2 regions of the Pseudoalteromonas sp. SG43-5 genome follow, and region 1 is predicted to be linked to the other one. Evidence: predicted binding sites of a transcription regulator. Region 1 holds the regulator's gene; the other holds the start of a gene.

The links. Region 1 encodes LexA, which represses DNA repair genes until DNA is damaged. Its sites were predicted from a motif close to TACTGTATNNNNATACAGTA; they were not measured.
Region 2: a site for LexA is predicted at 2,850-2,869, ahead of H5161_RS13815 (YebG family protein). Genes of this name have one in related genera too.

Annotation. Positions count from the first base shown of each region.
Region 1 covers NZ_JACJFA010000018.1:11,833-20,073, forward strand. The annotation lists gene H5161_RS16120 (chaperone modulator CbpM) at 1-245, shown strand, start outside; gene H5161_RS16125 (hypothetical protein) at 308-1,033, opposite strand; gene H5161_RS16130 (hypothetical protein) at 1,347-1,727, shown strand; gene H5161_RS16135 (PaaI family thioesterase) at 1,728-2,168, opposite strand; gene lexA (transcriptional repressor LexA) at 2,336-2,953, shown strand; gene coxB (cytochrome c oxidase subunit II) at 3,438-4,580, shown strand; gene ctaD (cytochrome c oxidase subunit I) at 4,580-6,172, shown strand; gene H5161_RS16155 (cytochrome c oxidase assembly protein) at 6,172-6,702, shown strand; gene H5161_RS16160 (cytochrome c oxidase subunit 3) at 6,738-7,613, shown strand; gene H5161_RS20260 (DUF2909 family protein) at 7,516-7,824, opposite strand; gene H5161_RS16170 (SURF1 family protein) at 7,839-8,241, shown strand, end outside.
Region 2 covers NZ_JACJFA010000013.1:68,032-76,272, reverse strand. The annotation lists gene H5161_RS13825 (EAL and HDOD domain-containing protein) at 1-396, opposite strand, end outside; gene putP (sodium/proline symporter PutP) at 728-2,206, shown strand; gene H5161_RS13815 (YebG family protein) at 2,480-2,797, opposite strand; gene H5161_RS13810 (helix-hairpin-helix domain-containing protein) at 3,112-3,408, shown strand; gene H5161_RS13805 (DUF6170 family protein) at 3,433-3,735, opposite strand; gene dsbB (disulfide bond formation protein DsbB) at 3,737-4,255, opposite strand; gene fadR (fatty acid metabolism transcriptional regulator FadR) at 4,784-5,497, shown strand; gene H5161_RS13790 (peroxiredoxin) at 5,860-6,465, shown strand; gene H5161_RS13785 (TonB-dependent receptor) at 6,553-8,241, opposite strand, start outside.

The DNA of each region.
Region 1 (8,241 bases):
CAATTTTATATGAGCTAGTTGAGCATAATATTGCGGTTCCAATTGAGGGGGATCATGTTACGCAGTGGCAATTTACGGTATCTGCAGTGACCTTAGTTAAAAAAGCGGCCCGTATCCAACATGACTTTTCGTTAGATTGGTCGGCAATAGCTTTAGTTTTACAATTGCTGGATGAGCGTGATGAGTTGATTTTCGAAAACGAAATGTTAAAGCGACATTTGAGTCGATTTAAGCACTTGGAATAAAATAAGCCCTAGGCTTATTTACTCTTTGATAAGTGGGCGCTAGCTCTCAAAAACCAATATGACTACTTTGATTTATTCTTATTTTTAATTCGGATAAATCGTTTTAGTCGTATATTTTGTATAAGTAGTAATATTCCACTTAAACAAAAAAGTACACTGGTTGCTGAAAAGCTAATAAGCAGTGGATTATTAAAATCCTCTCGCTCATCGTAATCCATAATATGTAACATCCAAAAAAAGTCGAATATTCGCCATAGCGTGCTGCGAACGGTAACAACTTTGCCGTTATTTTCTGACAAGTACAGTGTTGTGTTAAAGGTGTCGTCAAATTGGACCTGCCAAACATTGGTTTTATATCCGACTTCCCGCGTACCTAGCTTTAGTAGTACAGCGCTTGTTACTTGAGCGTCAATAAGTAAGTGTGCTTTAGCATTTGCGGTAATTTGTATTTTAGTTGGCGGTTCAAATGGTCGGCCTGTTATTCCATTGAAGCTTTGCTGCTCGTTATTACTAAAGACAGTAATAAGTGGTGTAGTTAAGAAGTTCTCAAAAATTATTTGTGTTGGATTAACCACCTGAGAGGCAATATCGTCAAGGGAGGCAACATAATCAGCCTGCGTAAATGGGTTATTAAGAGTACGTGTTGCAAGATGCTCCCCATGAACTTTATCAAGAGGGATTGCACTCATAATTAAACCACCTAGTAACCATGCTAAAATTTGTAGTGCTAATAAATATCCTAACCATTTATGTAACTTGCGAGCATGTTTAAATATTTTTTTATTCATGTTTTAGTCTTATTATTTTTAGAGGCTAGTTTATTACATTAATGGGATAAGTTACTGCGACATTTTGTCGCAGTTTAAACTATAGCTTACTGTAATCATTTAAAAATAAAAAAGATTACACTTAAATTCCTAACATGACTTATCTGTTTAATTGAGCTGGATGTTTGATATCCAGCTAGCTTTAAATGCTAAAAAATACTTAAAAGCTGCGAAATATCCATATAAAGTGGTTATTAGGGCATAGTTGATTTGGTATAACGGTAAAACTGCGTTAAAGTTTGCAATGAAATTATTAGAGGATAAATACGAAACGATGTCGGAAATTCAATTTTTAAATGTAGATCTTGAGCTTGAATCAAAGCAAGATATTAGTTTGCTAGTGGCGGACTTGAAAAAAGTCGCGACGATTTTACATTATGACAAAGACGAATACCGTCAACTAGCGCGTATTGAAGCTACAGGTGAGGTGAGCACACCTGATAAAGCCATAAACCATATATGTGAGCTTATTGAATCGTGTTCGCGTAACGCGCTAAAGCAATGGTTAAGCTGTTCACGTAGAACGTTTGATATTGGTTTTGAATCAGGGACTTCTCCTAAGTGCTTTAATCAAGCCTTAGATGCAGATACATTATTGCGTATATCTGCGATTGGTGCGGGTATGGAAATTACCATTTACCCAATCGAAAAGTAACTATCTTCGCTCTACGACTGCTGCGGTCATTTTTGATACGCAGCACAGCTCATTGCGGCTATTTGTAATTTTTATTTCCCATACTGAACTACGTTTACCTATATGAAATGCTCTAGCCGTGGCTGTTAAAGTGCCGTTGCGAGATGCTTTTAAATGACTTGCGCTAATCTCCTGCCCTACACAGTAAAATTTAGTAAAATCGACAACAAAGTTAGCGGCATAGCTGGCAACTGTTTCGGCAAGTACAACGTTAGCACCGCCGTGTACCATCCCCATTGGGTTATGATGCTCAGGAATTGCCGGCATTGTGGCAACCAAATAATCATCGCCAATTTCTGTGACTTCTATCCCCATAGTTTTCATTAATGTTCCTTGGCCATTAATGCCTTGTTCTAACTGCTTGCACAGCTCTAAGGTGATGGGCTGGTACCAAATACTCATAATGTCTCCTTTGCATTTTTAATCATTTATAAACTTAGCTTTAGTTATATCCCTAAAATGTACACAAGTGAAATTACTTTAGCTATTTTAAGGCTTAATTTAAATTTGCGATTTTTATTTAACTGTATATACTCACAGTTAAATGTACTGTATGGAAAACCAGTTGTATGCGACCATTAACGAACCGCCAAGCTCAAATACTCGAACTAATTAAAGTTTTTATTAAAGACACTGGTATGCCTCCTACACGTGCTGAAATAGCGCAAACATTAGGTTTTAAAAGTGCCAATGCTGCTGAAGAACATTTAAAAGCACTTGCTAAAAAAGGCGCAATTAAAATGAAACCAGGTGCAAGCCGTGGTATTCAATTAATTGAAGAAGAAGAGCCAGAACAATTAGGTTTACCGCTTATAGGGCGTGTTGCTGCTGGTTCACCTATTTTGGCGCAAGAGCACGTTGAAAGTCACTGCAAAATCGATCCATTAATGTTTAAACCGGCTGCAGATTTTTTACTACGCGTTAACGGTATGAGCATGAAAGATATTGGTATTATGGATGGTGATTTACTTGCTGTACATCGTACTCAAACTGCTGAAAATGGACAAGTTGTTGTTGCTCGCCTAGATGAAGACGTAACTGTAAAACGTCTTGAGAAAGCGGGTCGTAAAGTATTACTTCATGCTGAAAACGACGATTTTGACTCTATTGAAGTAGATCTTGAGAATGAGTCTTTTAATATTGAAGGCTTAGCCGTTGGCGTTATAAGAAACGCTGATTGGATGTGACTTTAAAAATAGCTTTTAAACAAGCAGTTTTATAAATGCGTACTAATTAGTACGCATTTTTGTTTTAAAATTTGTACTAAAAAATAGGGCGTAAACAGCCCACTGACTATTTAAGCTGTAAACTTTTTTGCACTTATATTTTCCCCCTCCGAATGCGTTAAACCCCTTTGTTTTGCTCATATTTTGAACTTCCTGTTGCCCAGTTGATTACCGATTTTTTATTAATTATTCAATATCACCTGATTGTTTTTTATACTAAAACTTGCTTGTTGTTCGTTTTTTAGCTAATTGTTAATGTGCTGAGCTAATAATAACTCACAGCTTTTTAGTTTTGAGAACACACAATATACACAAACTCGTTGTTGGCGCAGCAAAACCAATCAATATTAAATAAGATTGGCTAAAAAAATAAAAATAACGAATTGGCGTTTAAGCCGTATGCCTCTTCGCTTTGCATTCGCAATAGCATCAAAGGAGCCGTCACATGGGTAAACTGACCTCTACCTTGTGGCTTATATTATGTGTTTTTTCGCACCCAGTTTTGGCTAACATCCAATACAATATGCGCAAAGGCGTAACCGATATAAGCAATAATGTATATCAGCTGCACATGACCATATTTATAATATGTTGTGTGATTGGGGTGATAGTGTTCGCAATTATGTTTTGGGCACTTATTCATCACCGTAAATCTAAAGGGGCTGTACCTGCCCAATTTCACGAAAGCACTAAAGTAGAAATACTTTGGACTGCAATTCCGTTTGTTATTTTAATTGCTATGGCAGTACCAGCCACTAAAACCCTAATTGCAATGGAAGATGCCAGCAAAGCTGATCTCACTATTAAAATTACGGGTTCGCAATGGAAATGGCATTATGAATATATGGGTGAAGATGTAGAGTTCTACTCTATTTTATCTACCCCGCAAGATGAAATCGCGAATCTTGCAGATAAAAATCCTAACTACTTACTTGAGGTTGATAAGCCTCTTGTACTGCCAATAAATCAAAAAGTACGATTTTTAATGACTTCTGATGATGTTATTCACTCTTGGTGGGTACCTGATTTTGCAGTTAAAAAAGATGCGAACCCCGGCTTTATAAATGAAACATGGACGAACATAAACGAAGAAGGTACTTACCGAGGACAATGTGCTGAGTTGTGTGGTAAAGACCATGGCTTTATGCCCGTTGTGGTGGTCGCTAAATCTGAGGCTGATTTTAAAACATGGCTTGCAGATGCAAAGCAGGTTAAACAAAAAGCAGCATTAGCAGATGCCGCATTACTTGATAAAACCCTCCCAAAAGAAGAATTAATGACTTTAGGCGAACAAGTATATATGGCTAATTGTGCTGCATGTCATCAACCTACTGGCATGGGGTTACCGGGCGTATTCCCTGCACTTAAAGGCAGCCCGATAGTGCTTGGCGATATAAAAGATCACATTGATGTAGTTATCCATGGACGACCCGGTACGGCAATGCAAGCTTTTGCCAAGCAGTTATCTATAAAGCAATTAGCTGCGGTTATTACTTATAAACGTAATGCGTGGGGTAATGATACGGGTGATGTTATTCAACCGAGTCAAATACAGACAGCACTTGATGCCAAAGTGGAGGCGAACTAATGAGTAGCATAGTAGAACAACCTAACGCCAATGAAGCTCATCATGCTCATCACCCAGCTAAAGGTTTTAAACGCTGGCTTTACACAACTAATCATAAAGATATAGGTAGTTTATATTTAATTTTTTCGCTGACCATGTTCTTAATTGGTGGCGCAATGGCCATGGTGATCAGGGCTGAATTATTTCAACCAGGTTTACAGTTGGTCGACCCTCACTTTTTTAATCAAATGACCACAGTGCATGGTTTAATTATGGTGTTTGGTGCGGTTATGCCGGCCTTTACAGGCCTTGCTAACTGGATGATACCACTCATGATTGGCGCGCCAGATATGGCATTGCCAAGAATGAATAACTGGAGCTTTTGGATTTTACCGTTTGCGTTTTTAATCCTATTGGCATCGTTATTTATGCCTGGTGGGGGTCCTGCATTTGGTTGGACTTTTTATGCACCACTGTCCACAACATACAGTAATGATAATACTGCATTGTTTGTATTTGCCGTACATATTATGGGAATTAGCTCAATAATGGGCGCAATCAATGTGATTGTAACCATAGTGAACTTACGTGCCCCCGGCATGACATGGATGAAGTTGCCCTTATTTGTATGGACGTGGTTAATTACTGCCTTTTTATTAATAGCGGTAATGCCTGTACTTGCAGGAGCGGTAACTATGGTGCTTACCGATAAGTATTTTGCTACCAGCTTTTTTGATGCCGCAGGCGGTGGCGACCCGGTGATGTTCCAACACATTTTTTGGTTTTTTGGTCACCCTGAAGTATACATAATGATTCTTCCTGCCTTTGGCATTATATCTACAATAGTACCTACCTTTTCTCGTAAAAAACTTTTTGGCTATGCCTCAATGGTATACGCCACATCCTCTATAGCACTATTGAGCTTTATTGTTTGGGCTCATCATATGTTTACCACTGGGATGCCGGTCGCTGGCGAGTTGTTTTTTATGTACGCGACCATGCTTATATCGGTACCTACAGGAGTAAAAGTATTTAATTGGGTTGCCACAATGTGGAAAGGCTCAATAACTTTTGAAGTGCCAATGCTTTTTAGTATTGCGTTTATTGTGCTGTTTACCTTGGGTGGTTTTTCGGGATTGATGCTGGCAATTACACCTGCTGATTTTCAATATCACGATACTTATTTTGTAGTGGCGCACTTTCATTATGTATTAGTAACAGGGGCCGTATTTTCGATAATGGCAGGAGCTTATTACTGGTTGCCCAAGTGGACGGGCAATATGTTTAATATCACGTTAGCTAAATGGCATTTTTGGCTATCACTGGTGAGCGTGAACGTACTGTTTTTTCCTATGCATTTTGTAGGGCTTGCCGGTATGCCGCGTCGAATTCCCGATTACGCACTCCAATTTGCCGACTTTAACGCAATCATAAGTATTGGTGGATTTGCCTTTGGTTTATCGCAATTGTTGTTTGTAGCTGTGGTAATTAAATGTGCACGCGGCGGTGATAAAGTACCTGCAAAGGTATGGGAAGGGGCTGAAGGACTTGAGTGGGAAGTTGACTCTCCAGCGCCATATCATACTTTTTCTAAGCCGCCGGTAATCAAGTAATGACACACGCACCGCTACTCAAACGTTTAGTACTTATTTGCATAGGCATGTTTGCCTTTGCCTTTGCTTTAGTACCTTTGTATGACGTGTTTTGCGACGTAACAGGGCTTAATGGAAAACCTTCGCTTGAGCAAGCAGAGCAAAGTACGCAAATAATACAAAACCGAGAAGTTGGCGTTAGTTTTACTACTCACGCGCAAAGAGGTGCACCGTTTGAAGTTAAATCAAAAGAATACAGTGTTGTGGTAAAACCCGGTGCAATGCGTGAAGTAATGTTTAGTGCTAAAAATAACAGCAACCTAGATAAAGTAATGCAGGCTGTACCATCAGTCTCGCCAGGTAAAGCGGCAAAGTATTTACATAAAATAGCGTGTTTTTGCTTTGATCAGCAACCTCTAAAAGCAGGGGAAGAACTTGAATTTAAATTACTTTTTTATGTTGATACAGCACTGCCAAGCGACATTGAAGAATTAACTTTATCTTATACCGTATTTGATATTAGTGAACAGCTGGTGGCAAGTAATAACTAGCTTTTCAAACTAGTGTGAAACTAGGAGTAAATAAAATGAATCAAGAATATGAGCATTATTATGTACCAGAGCAAAGCCCGTGGCCTATTGTGGGCGCTGTTGCATTGTTTTTTATTGCAGTAGGGGCAGGCTTAACAGTTATGAGTGTAGGCAAAGAAGGGGGGAGCGGGGTTTACCTGCTTTATGCCGGTATTGCTGTGCTTGTGTATATGTTGTTTAGCTGGTTTAAAAATGTAATTAGTGAGTCGGACCAAGGTTTGTACTCAGCACAAATGGATCGCTCTTTTAGGCAAGGTATGAGCTGGTTTATTTTTTCTGAAGTTATGTTTTTTATGGCCTTTTTTGGTGCGCTTTTTTATGCACGCGTATTGTCGGTACCTTGGCTTGGAGGCGCAGGCAATAATGCAATGACCAATGAAGTATTATGGCCAACTTTCGAAGCTGTTTGGCCGCTAGTTTCAACACCTGCAGGCGAAACTACTCAAGCTATGGGCTGGCAAGGTTTGCCGCTTATCAATACCTTAATACTGCTTACTTCCTCAGTTACTCTACATTTTGCCCATGTAGCGATGGAAAACAATAAACGTACTCCACTTAAAGTTTTTTTAGGCGCTACTATTTTATTGGGTGTTTGCTTTTTAGGGTTACAAGTTGAGGAATATATTCATGCGTATAACGATTTAAACTTAACGCTAGATGCAGGTATTTACGGTAATACGTTTTTTTTACTGACAGGTTTTCATGGCATGCATGTAACCCTTGGAACCGTACTTTTATTTGTAATATTTTTACGGATATTAAAAGGGCACTTTACTAAAGATAAGCATTTTGCTTTTCAAGCAGCGGCTTGGTATTGGCACTTTGTTGATGTGGTGTGGCTGTGTTTGTTTGTATTTGTATATGTGCTGTAGCGTTTATTGGCGAATTATTTGCTTTAATAAAACCAAGTTTAAGCGCTGCAATAACAACAACTAAAACAACGACCGAAAACAATACGCGACGACCTAAAAAGTGAGACATAGGTCGTCCCCCTGTTTTCCCTGACACCATAATAAACAATGCTCTAAATAAGTTAAAAAGTATAAATATTAACAACAGTACGATAATAATTTTAATAATCACTGAGTTGACCCTTTATGCAGTTAGTTTTATGGCACAAACAAAAGCTTAGTTCACTAATCACACTTTGTATGGTTGTGGTTGTTGTACTTGTGTGTGTGCGACTAGGGTTTTGGCAGTTGGAGCGAGGTGAGCAAAAGCAGCAGCAACTAACCGCTATTGCTAAGCAACAGACTCATGGTGTGATGAGCTGGTCTCAATTACTTAACCTGCCTGATAGCTGGAACAAAACAGGTGTATTGGTTGAGTTGAAAGGGCAGTTTGTACAAAACCAATATTGGCTTTTAGATAATCAAGTTTATAACGGGCAAGTAGGGTACGACTTACTTGCTTTACTAAAGCCAGACAGCGAAGAAAAAGTGATTTTAGTTAATTTAGGATGGGTAAAAGCGCCTATATCTAGAGGTACACTGCCAAAGG
Region 2 (8,241 bases), on a different contig from region 1:
ATCAATAAATGGATAAAAGTGGCGCCAAACAGGCTGATGAATATAGTCATCAAGAGCAATAGTGTAACCTTTATCTTTTAGATCTTTCACTATGGCTAATAATCGCTTCCCAGGTTGCACAGTTTCAAGGATTTCTACAACTACAGTATCTTTGCCCAATAGTGTTGGGTAGCCCTTTGATAGCGTTTCTAGGGTGAAATTTATATAGGCGGGTTTATTGTCGGTTAAATCTTCTAAGCCGAAATTAAACTGACTACCTTCAATTAGTCGTGTAGTTGCCTCGTCACCATCTATATCAGGAAATACGTTATCAACGCCATCGCGAAATAAAAGTTCATACCCGATGAGCTTTTTATCTCTGTCTAAAATAGGTTGGCGTGCAGCGTAAAAATACATAAACAGTTCCGTAAGAGTAATGTAATTGGGTATTGTAATAATATATGGCAAAAGACTCAAAATAGCATTACGTATATTTGCTAGATTAATAAATTATCATTAAAAATTAAGGTGTTTCTAGTATTTAATTTATTTTATTTCACCAATTCGCTTTAAAATCATTCAACATGAGTATTTTTGTATCAGGTGAGGGCAACAAGTTGGAGATTTTATTATCAAGCATGATATAGTCAGCGAGAATGGTTTTTACCCCAATAGTGTCTTAACTATAAAATTTTAAGAGTCATTATTTGGATTAAAGCCTATTATTAATAATTATGCGGAGGCTAATTTGGAAACAGGAATGATTATTTCACTAGCATTATATTTTATTGTAATGTTAGGTATCGGACTATATGCATATAAGCAATCTACTGACGATGTATCTGGTTACATGTTAGGTGGACGAAATCTATCTCCAAGTGTAGCTGCACTGTCTGCAGGTGCATCTGATATGAGTGGCTGGATTTTAATGGGCCTACCTGGTGCGATGTTTGTTACTGGTTTTAGTAGTACATGGATAGCAATTGGCTTGGTGATTGGTGCTTGGTTAAATTATCTGTTAGTTGCACCGAGATTACGTGTTTACACTGAAAAAGCAAATGACTCTATAACCATCCCAGACTACTTTTCAAATCGCTTCAATGATAAATCCAACCTATTACGTGTTGTATCAGCTGTGGTAATTATTGTTTTCTTTACTCTTTATACTTCATCTGGTGTTGTCGCTGGTGGTAAATTGTTTGAAAGCTCATTTGGTTTAACTTATGAAATGGGTTTATACATTACAACGGGCGTAGTTGTTTTATATACCTTGTTTGGTGGTTTTTTAGCTGTAAGCTTAACTGACTTTGTGCAAGGTTGTATTATGTTCATTGCACTTATTCTAGTGCCAACGGTTGCATACTCTTTGCTTGAACAACCTTTAGAATCAACTTTACATAGCGTAAATCCAGATATGCTTAACTGGATTGGTGCAGGTTCTGCATTAGGTATTATTTCTGCAATGGCTTGGGGTTTAGGTTATTTTGGCCAACCACATATCATTGTTCGTTTTATGTCGGTACGTAGTGTTAAAGATATGCCTAAAGCACGCCGTATTGGTATGACATGGATGATTGTTGCTGCCATTGGTGCTGTTGGTACTGGTATATTTGGTGCAGCTTATACTTATGAGAACAACATTGTAGTTGAAGACCCTGAAACAATTTTCTTAATTCTTTCTGAGTTACTGTTCCACCCACTTATTGCTGGCTTTTTACTTGCTGCAATTTTGGCTGCGATTATGAGTACTATCTCATCTCAATTATTGGTTAGTTCAAGTTCATTAACAGAAGATTTCTATAAAACATTCTTACGTAAAGATGCCAGTGATAAAGAGCTAGTTGCTGTTGGCCGTATTAGTGTTGCCGTAGTTGCTATGTTCGCTATTTATTTAGCTTACGACAGAGATAGCTCTATTTTAGACCTAGTAAGTAATGCGTGGGCTGGCTTTGGTGCTGCGTTTGGACCTCTTGTATTGTTTAGCCTTTATTGGAAACGCATGAACTTTGCTGGTGCGTTAGCTGGTATGTTAGTAGGCGCATTTACTGTGCTAATTTGGATATATGGACCATTTACTATCAATGGTGAAAGCTTAAGTAGCTTTATGTACGAAATAGTACCGGGCTTTATTTTAGCGAGTATTGCAATTGTTGTTGTTAGCTTAGTAACAAAAGAGCCTGAGCAAAACATCACTGCTTTATTTGATGAAGTAGAAAAAGAGCTTTAATTAGCAATTACTACTTATTTTAAAGTGAGTAGTAATTAATACCAATCCGCAATAATACTTAATCATTTTGCGGGGCTAAACGTGTTGCTACCGGCGTTAAAAAATTCTCATTTAGAACAACTAAATATCGAATTTTTGCCTAGCTATCAACACGTTTTTCCACCCTCAAAGAGATCATTTAATTAAGCGAATTGGTATAATAAAAAAGGGAGCAACTTAGTTGCTCCCTTTTTTATTTAGTTTGTCCCGTTCGAGGAGGGAGCATTCTATGAATTAACTTACTTTTTTATCGTTGTTATCTTCAATTGATGCAACGTTATCTGACTTTTTACTTTTTGCTGGCGCTTTGGTAACAGCTGGATCTTTGCCACCTTTTAATATGGTCATAAAATCATCTTTGCTTTTCGCTATTTCTAAAGCAAGTGATTCAATTTGTTGCTCACTAAGCGGTACGTCTACCTTTTCTAGCATCAGCTCAAGTGATTCTGCTATATCGAGCATCTTGTCATAAGCATCCGCTTCTTTTTTGGTAGTAAACGTCATACGCTCGACTCCGTTTCGTTCTACAACATATTTAACAACAACAGCCATGATTTCTCCTGCAAAATTGCTTGGCACCGTGGTTTTTAAAAAACCATTAGATTACTGTTTTTATGTACAGTAATGGTTTGTAAGTAAATTTGCAAGCGCGAAGTATTAATTTTTAGGTGTCTTAAATTTGACAAAAAACGGTAACTTTACTTTAGTTAAGCAATCACTTTGTTGTACCAGCTGCATTTTCAGGATTTCGGATCATAGTGATAATGCGTTTAGGTACACTTTAAGTGATGAACTTTACAGTTCCTTATTTATTGATTTCCTGAGCAATACTCAAAATTAAGAAAAGAAGAATAAGGGCAAGTTTAATGAAAACGTTAAAAAATTTACTCATCATAAGTTTATTATGTTTACTACCCGCGACTACCGCGTATGCACAATTATCAGAAGTAACTAAGCAAATGCCTCAAGCTGAGACAATTAGTATAAATAATGCTGATGCAGAGATGCTTGCTAAGTTACCTGGTATAGGTAAGAAAAAAGCGCAGGCAATTGTGGATTATCGTGAAGAAAATGGCGAATTTAAAAGCGTTAGTGATTTATCGCAAGTTAAAGGGATTGGCAAAAAACTTTTAGCTAAATTAGAGGGGAAACTTTCACTTTAATATTTCTAAAAAGTAATCAGGGTGCTAGGCGCCCTGATTAAATTGTTTTAGCGCATCGCTTAAGTGCTTTTTAGCAAAGTTAATTTCAATAGGTGTAGTTAATAGTGGATAGCACAATCCGCCAAGTATCAAAAATGGTATTAATATCCAACCTTTAAATACAGTGAATATTAAAAATAGTGGGCTAAGTAATAGCAACTTTATAATACGCAATAGAACTTTATCAGTTGGCGATAGCTGACTTAATGCAAGCGCAATTACGTCTTGACGCTGGCGTACTTTTAAATGCTTAAGCTGGTCTAATTGGCTTGAAAAAAATGTAAACATATCAAATCGACTTTTTAATTGATAAACGGGCAATAATTATAATAAATAGCGTTAGTGAGAAAATCCCAAATATCACTTCCATCCAAGCAGGCATGCTCATGCCAACAAACTGCCAATCTATATTTCCACAATCCCCGGTAGCTTGAAAAAAGCTAGGTATCCATTCATGTAGTGGCATAAATGATGGGAAATTTGGTTCAAACTCGCAGCTAAATGCAAAAGGGTCTGTGGTGGTCTGCATATCAATATGTTCGCGAGCAATTAAGTATCCCCAAACACTCGATATTCCCCAAATAACATACGCTATCATACGCACAGTTTTACTTTGTGGTTTACTTGAGCCTACAATCCCTGCGCCTAATAACCCCAATACTGCAGTGCGTTGATATATACACATTATGCAAGGCGCTAACCCCATTTTGTATTGAAAGAAAAGAGCGGTAACTTCAAGTAAGAAAACGATAGCTGTAAATAAAAGCCACGGGGTTCGTTGAGTAGGTAATTGTGCAAGCCAGTTCATAAAAATTCCGCGTTTTAATAGGACGTTAGATTATGACGTAGGATAAAGTATGCAGCAACAAAAAGGAAAAAAAAGCTACCGAAGTCGCTTTTTATAAGATGAAATTAATGACTACTCAATTCAGCCTTAGCAAAGGTTAAATGACGTTCTATTATTTTCCCATCGATACATAAGCTCAGTTATATTGCTTACTTATACTAAGGTGATGCATCATCTAAAGAATTTTTTATGGTTGCACTTTTTTGTACTTTTTCTTATGGCAAGTGCGGGATAAGTTAATTAAGCTCTGGCGCTGCGTAAATAAAAATATCTCCATAATAACAATGTACCTACAATGAATATTACTCTAGATATTCATGCATTGTAGCTAAATTAGAGAAACCCAAATTTAATTATTTATTAATTTTAAATTTCTACCCATTTGCTTTATTAATATATTACTTTACTTGTTAGTTGTGCTTCGTCTGGTACAATCAGTCAGTTATTCGTGTAAAACGATGAGTGTTGATTAATTCGAGTGGGAACTGGATGAGAATTTTTAAAGCGAAAAGCCCAGCAGGATTTGCTGAAGAATATATAGTTGAGTCCATTTGGAACGGCGATTTCCCTCCAGGTTCAATTTTACCTGCCGAGCGAGAACTTTCAGAGTTAATTGGTGTTACAAGAACAACCTTGAGAGAAGTATTACAGCGTTTAGCACGTGATGGTTGGCTAACAATTCAGCATGGTAAACCTACAAAAGTAAATAACTTTTGGGAAACGTCTGGCTTAAACATTCTTGAAACATTAGCGCGCTTAGATGAAGACAAGATGCCAGAGCTGACAGATCAGCTTTTATCTGCACGTACTAATATTAGTGCTATTTATACACGTGCTGCAATTAAGTTAAATCCTGAACGCGTGATTGAAATTTTATCACAAAGCCATGAGCTAGAAGACACCGCTCAAGCATTTGCTGACTATGATTATAAAGTGCATCACGAATTAGCCGTTGCGGGTAATAACCGTATTTATGTATTAATACTTAATGGCTTTAGAGGTTTTTATTCAAAGATTGGTTGTCATTACTTCTCTGATGCCGGAACTCGTGAACTTGCTCGTCAGTTTTATAAAGATTTAACCATTTTGGCAGAAAATAAAGAGCATGATGGTGCTATTTCTATGATGCGTAAATATGGTCATCAAACGGGTGAGATTTGGCAAAAAATCCGTGGTGATATGCCCTCAGATATAATGGACTAAGTCTAAGCGAGAAACCTGCATTTGCAGGTTTTTTTATATCGGTAAAATTTAGCGCCACCGTATATGAAATTCTAAAAAGTTTAATGTATAAACCACTTCGATATTTTTAAAATTTCTACTTAGTTACAACGCAACTTACACTTTAAAATAGACCTATTATTTAAGTATATTAGTGCAAGTTGCAAGTGTTCGTTATTTTCGATTGCTCACATCGTTAAATGCGATTGTCCTTTTGCAGTGAATAACTTTAGAATGCCAATTAATTATATGTATGCGCTATTGGTTTTTAATTTTTAGCGCCCATATAAGTACCAGCATTGCGAAAGCAATTGAAAACAAACTCAAAATATTTGGAGAATAAAATGGGTGTATTAGTAGGCCGCCAGGCACCAGACTTTACCGCTGCAGCTGTTCTTGGTAACGGTGAAATTGTAGATAGCTATAACCTTCATGAAACAATTAAAGGTAAAAAAGCAGTTATCTTCTTTTACCCACTAGATTTCACGTTTGTATGTCCTTCTGAACTTATTGCATTTGATAAGCGTTTTGAAGAGTTTCAAAAGCGTGGCGTAGAAGTAATTGGTGTTTCTATCGATTCACAATTCTCACATAACGCATGGCGTAACACTGCTGTTGCAGACGGCGGTATTGGTAAAGTTCAATACGCACTAGTTGCAGATGTTAAACACGAAATTTGTAAAGCATACGACGTTGAGCATCCAGAAGCGGGTGTTGCGTTCCGTGGTTCTTTCTTAATTGATGAAGAAGGTAACGTACGTCACCAAGTAGTGAACGATTTACCACTAGGTCGTAACATCGACGAAATGCTTCGCATGGTTGACGCGCTAACGTTCCACACTGAGCACGGTGAAGTATGTCCTGCTGGTTGGACTGAAGGTAAAAAAGGTATGGACGCAAGCCCTGAAGGCGTTGCTAAGTTCTTATCTGAAAACGAAGGCGAGCTATAATTTAGCCCTTAGTTTTAAATAAAAAAACCGCCAATTGGCGGTTTTTTTATTTGTAGCGTTAGCTCACTTTAAAATAAGCTCGCAAAGTTAAAACGAGAAACTAACTTTAGTATAGAAGTATCGGCCTCTAGGGTTGTGTACACCTGAAGCATAACCGTATAGATCAGCGTCGCCATCACCAATTGCAAATGGTGGCTCTTCATCAAATAAGTTATTTACACCTAGCGATACTTTAGTTGAGTCAGTAACACGATAAGATGTTTGTAAATCTACCAGTGTTTGCGAATCAACCATACGTGATGTATTGCTATCAAAGTCTAAATTACCGTCAAAATCAATATCCGGGGTATCTTCAAACTCACCTACATAACTGATGTTTACGTTTGTATTAAACTCGCCAATTTCCCAGTTTGTAGAGAAAATCCAGCGGTGCTCTGGATAGCCATACTCACCGGTGTAATCGCGGCCATCTTTTTCAAATTTATCTTGGTATGCCCATTCTAAATTAAATTTCAATAAACCTAAGTCATCAAGTGAGTGATTGTAGTTAGCTGAAACATCAACCCCAGATACTTCTTGCGAAGAAACGTTTTCAAATGTGCTGTAAATTTTTTGAATTGTTCCTAAGCTATCGCCACCTGTAGGTGTTAAGCGTACACATACAGTACTATCTTGGTTATTACACTCAGAGTTATAAATTGGACCAAACTCTTGCTCATCAATTTTGTTATCTTGAGTGATGCTCCACACATCGACACTTAAACCAAACTCAGCAGAAGGCGCCCAAATAAAGCCGACATTCCATGATTCTGATTCTTCAGCTTCAAGGTCAGGGTTACCAGCAAATTCAATGTTGTAATCAAGTGCATCACAATCAAGGCCTGTTGCTTCACATCGGTATGTATCTACAAAGAATTGGCTTTCTTGAGATGGACCTAAACCAACTTGTGCCAAAGAAGGCGCTCTAAAGCCTTGTGCCCAAGAGCCACGCACTGTGATTTCATCAGTAGGCGCCCAGCGAAGAGCTACTTTAGGGTTTGTTGTTGTACCGAAGTCACTGTAGTCATCGTAACGGCCAGCAAGTTGTAGCTCTAAATTATCAGCAAGAGGGATAGAAAACTCGACATAGGCAGCGTATTGTTCACGATCTGCAGATGCAGATACAGACTCTGTGCCAAATATTAAACCACGTTGAAATTGATCATCAGGAATGTCATTAACGTCTTCTTCACGGTACTCAATACCTGCAGCCATCATTACTACATCATCGCCAAAACTAAATGCTTCGCCTGTAATGTTTGCATCAAAGGAAGTCATGTGAGACTCACCACGACGCACTAAGCTTGTTGTAATACGATCAATTACAGCAGGGTCGTTGTATGTGCCACCAAATGGATTGTAGTTTCCTGCATCAATTTCTTGTTGTAAGAAATCAGTACGCACCCAACCTTGTGTTCTATCACCTGTTTGCAAAGATTTACTTCGGCCTTTTTGTACAGCGGTTTCCCAGCTCCAGTCATTAAACTCACCTCTAAGCCCTGCAACAAAGCGAAGAGTATCTGATTCAATATCCCATTGGCGTGCGCCAGCATCAACTGTACGGTAACGACCAATTTGAATGTCTTCACCAAATGGATTGTTAGGGTGGCTAGCTGGGACAGTTAAGCCTGCATCTTCATCAAGTGGAGTAGGGGCTCCGGCTGCAACAGACGTATTGTGCTGTACTGCCATTTCTAAAAAGCCCGTAATGCCATTATCAAAGTTATATTCAAATTG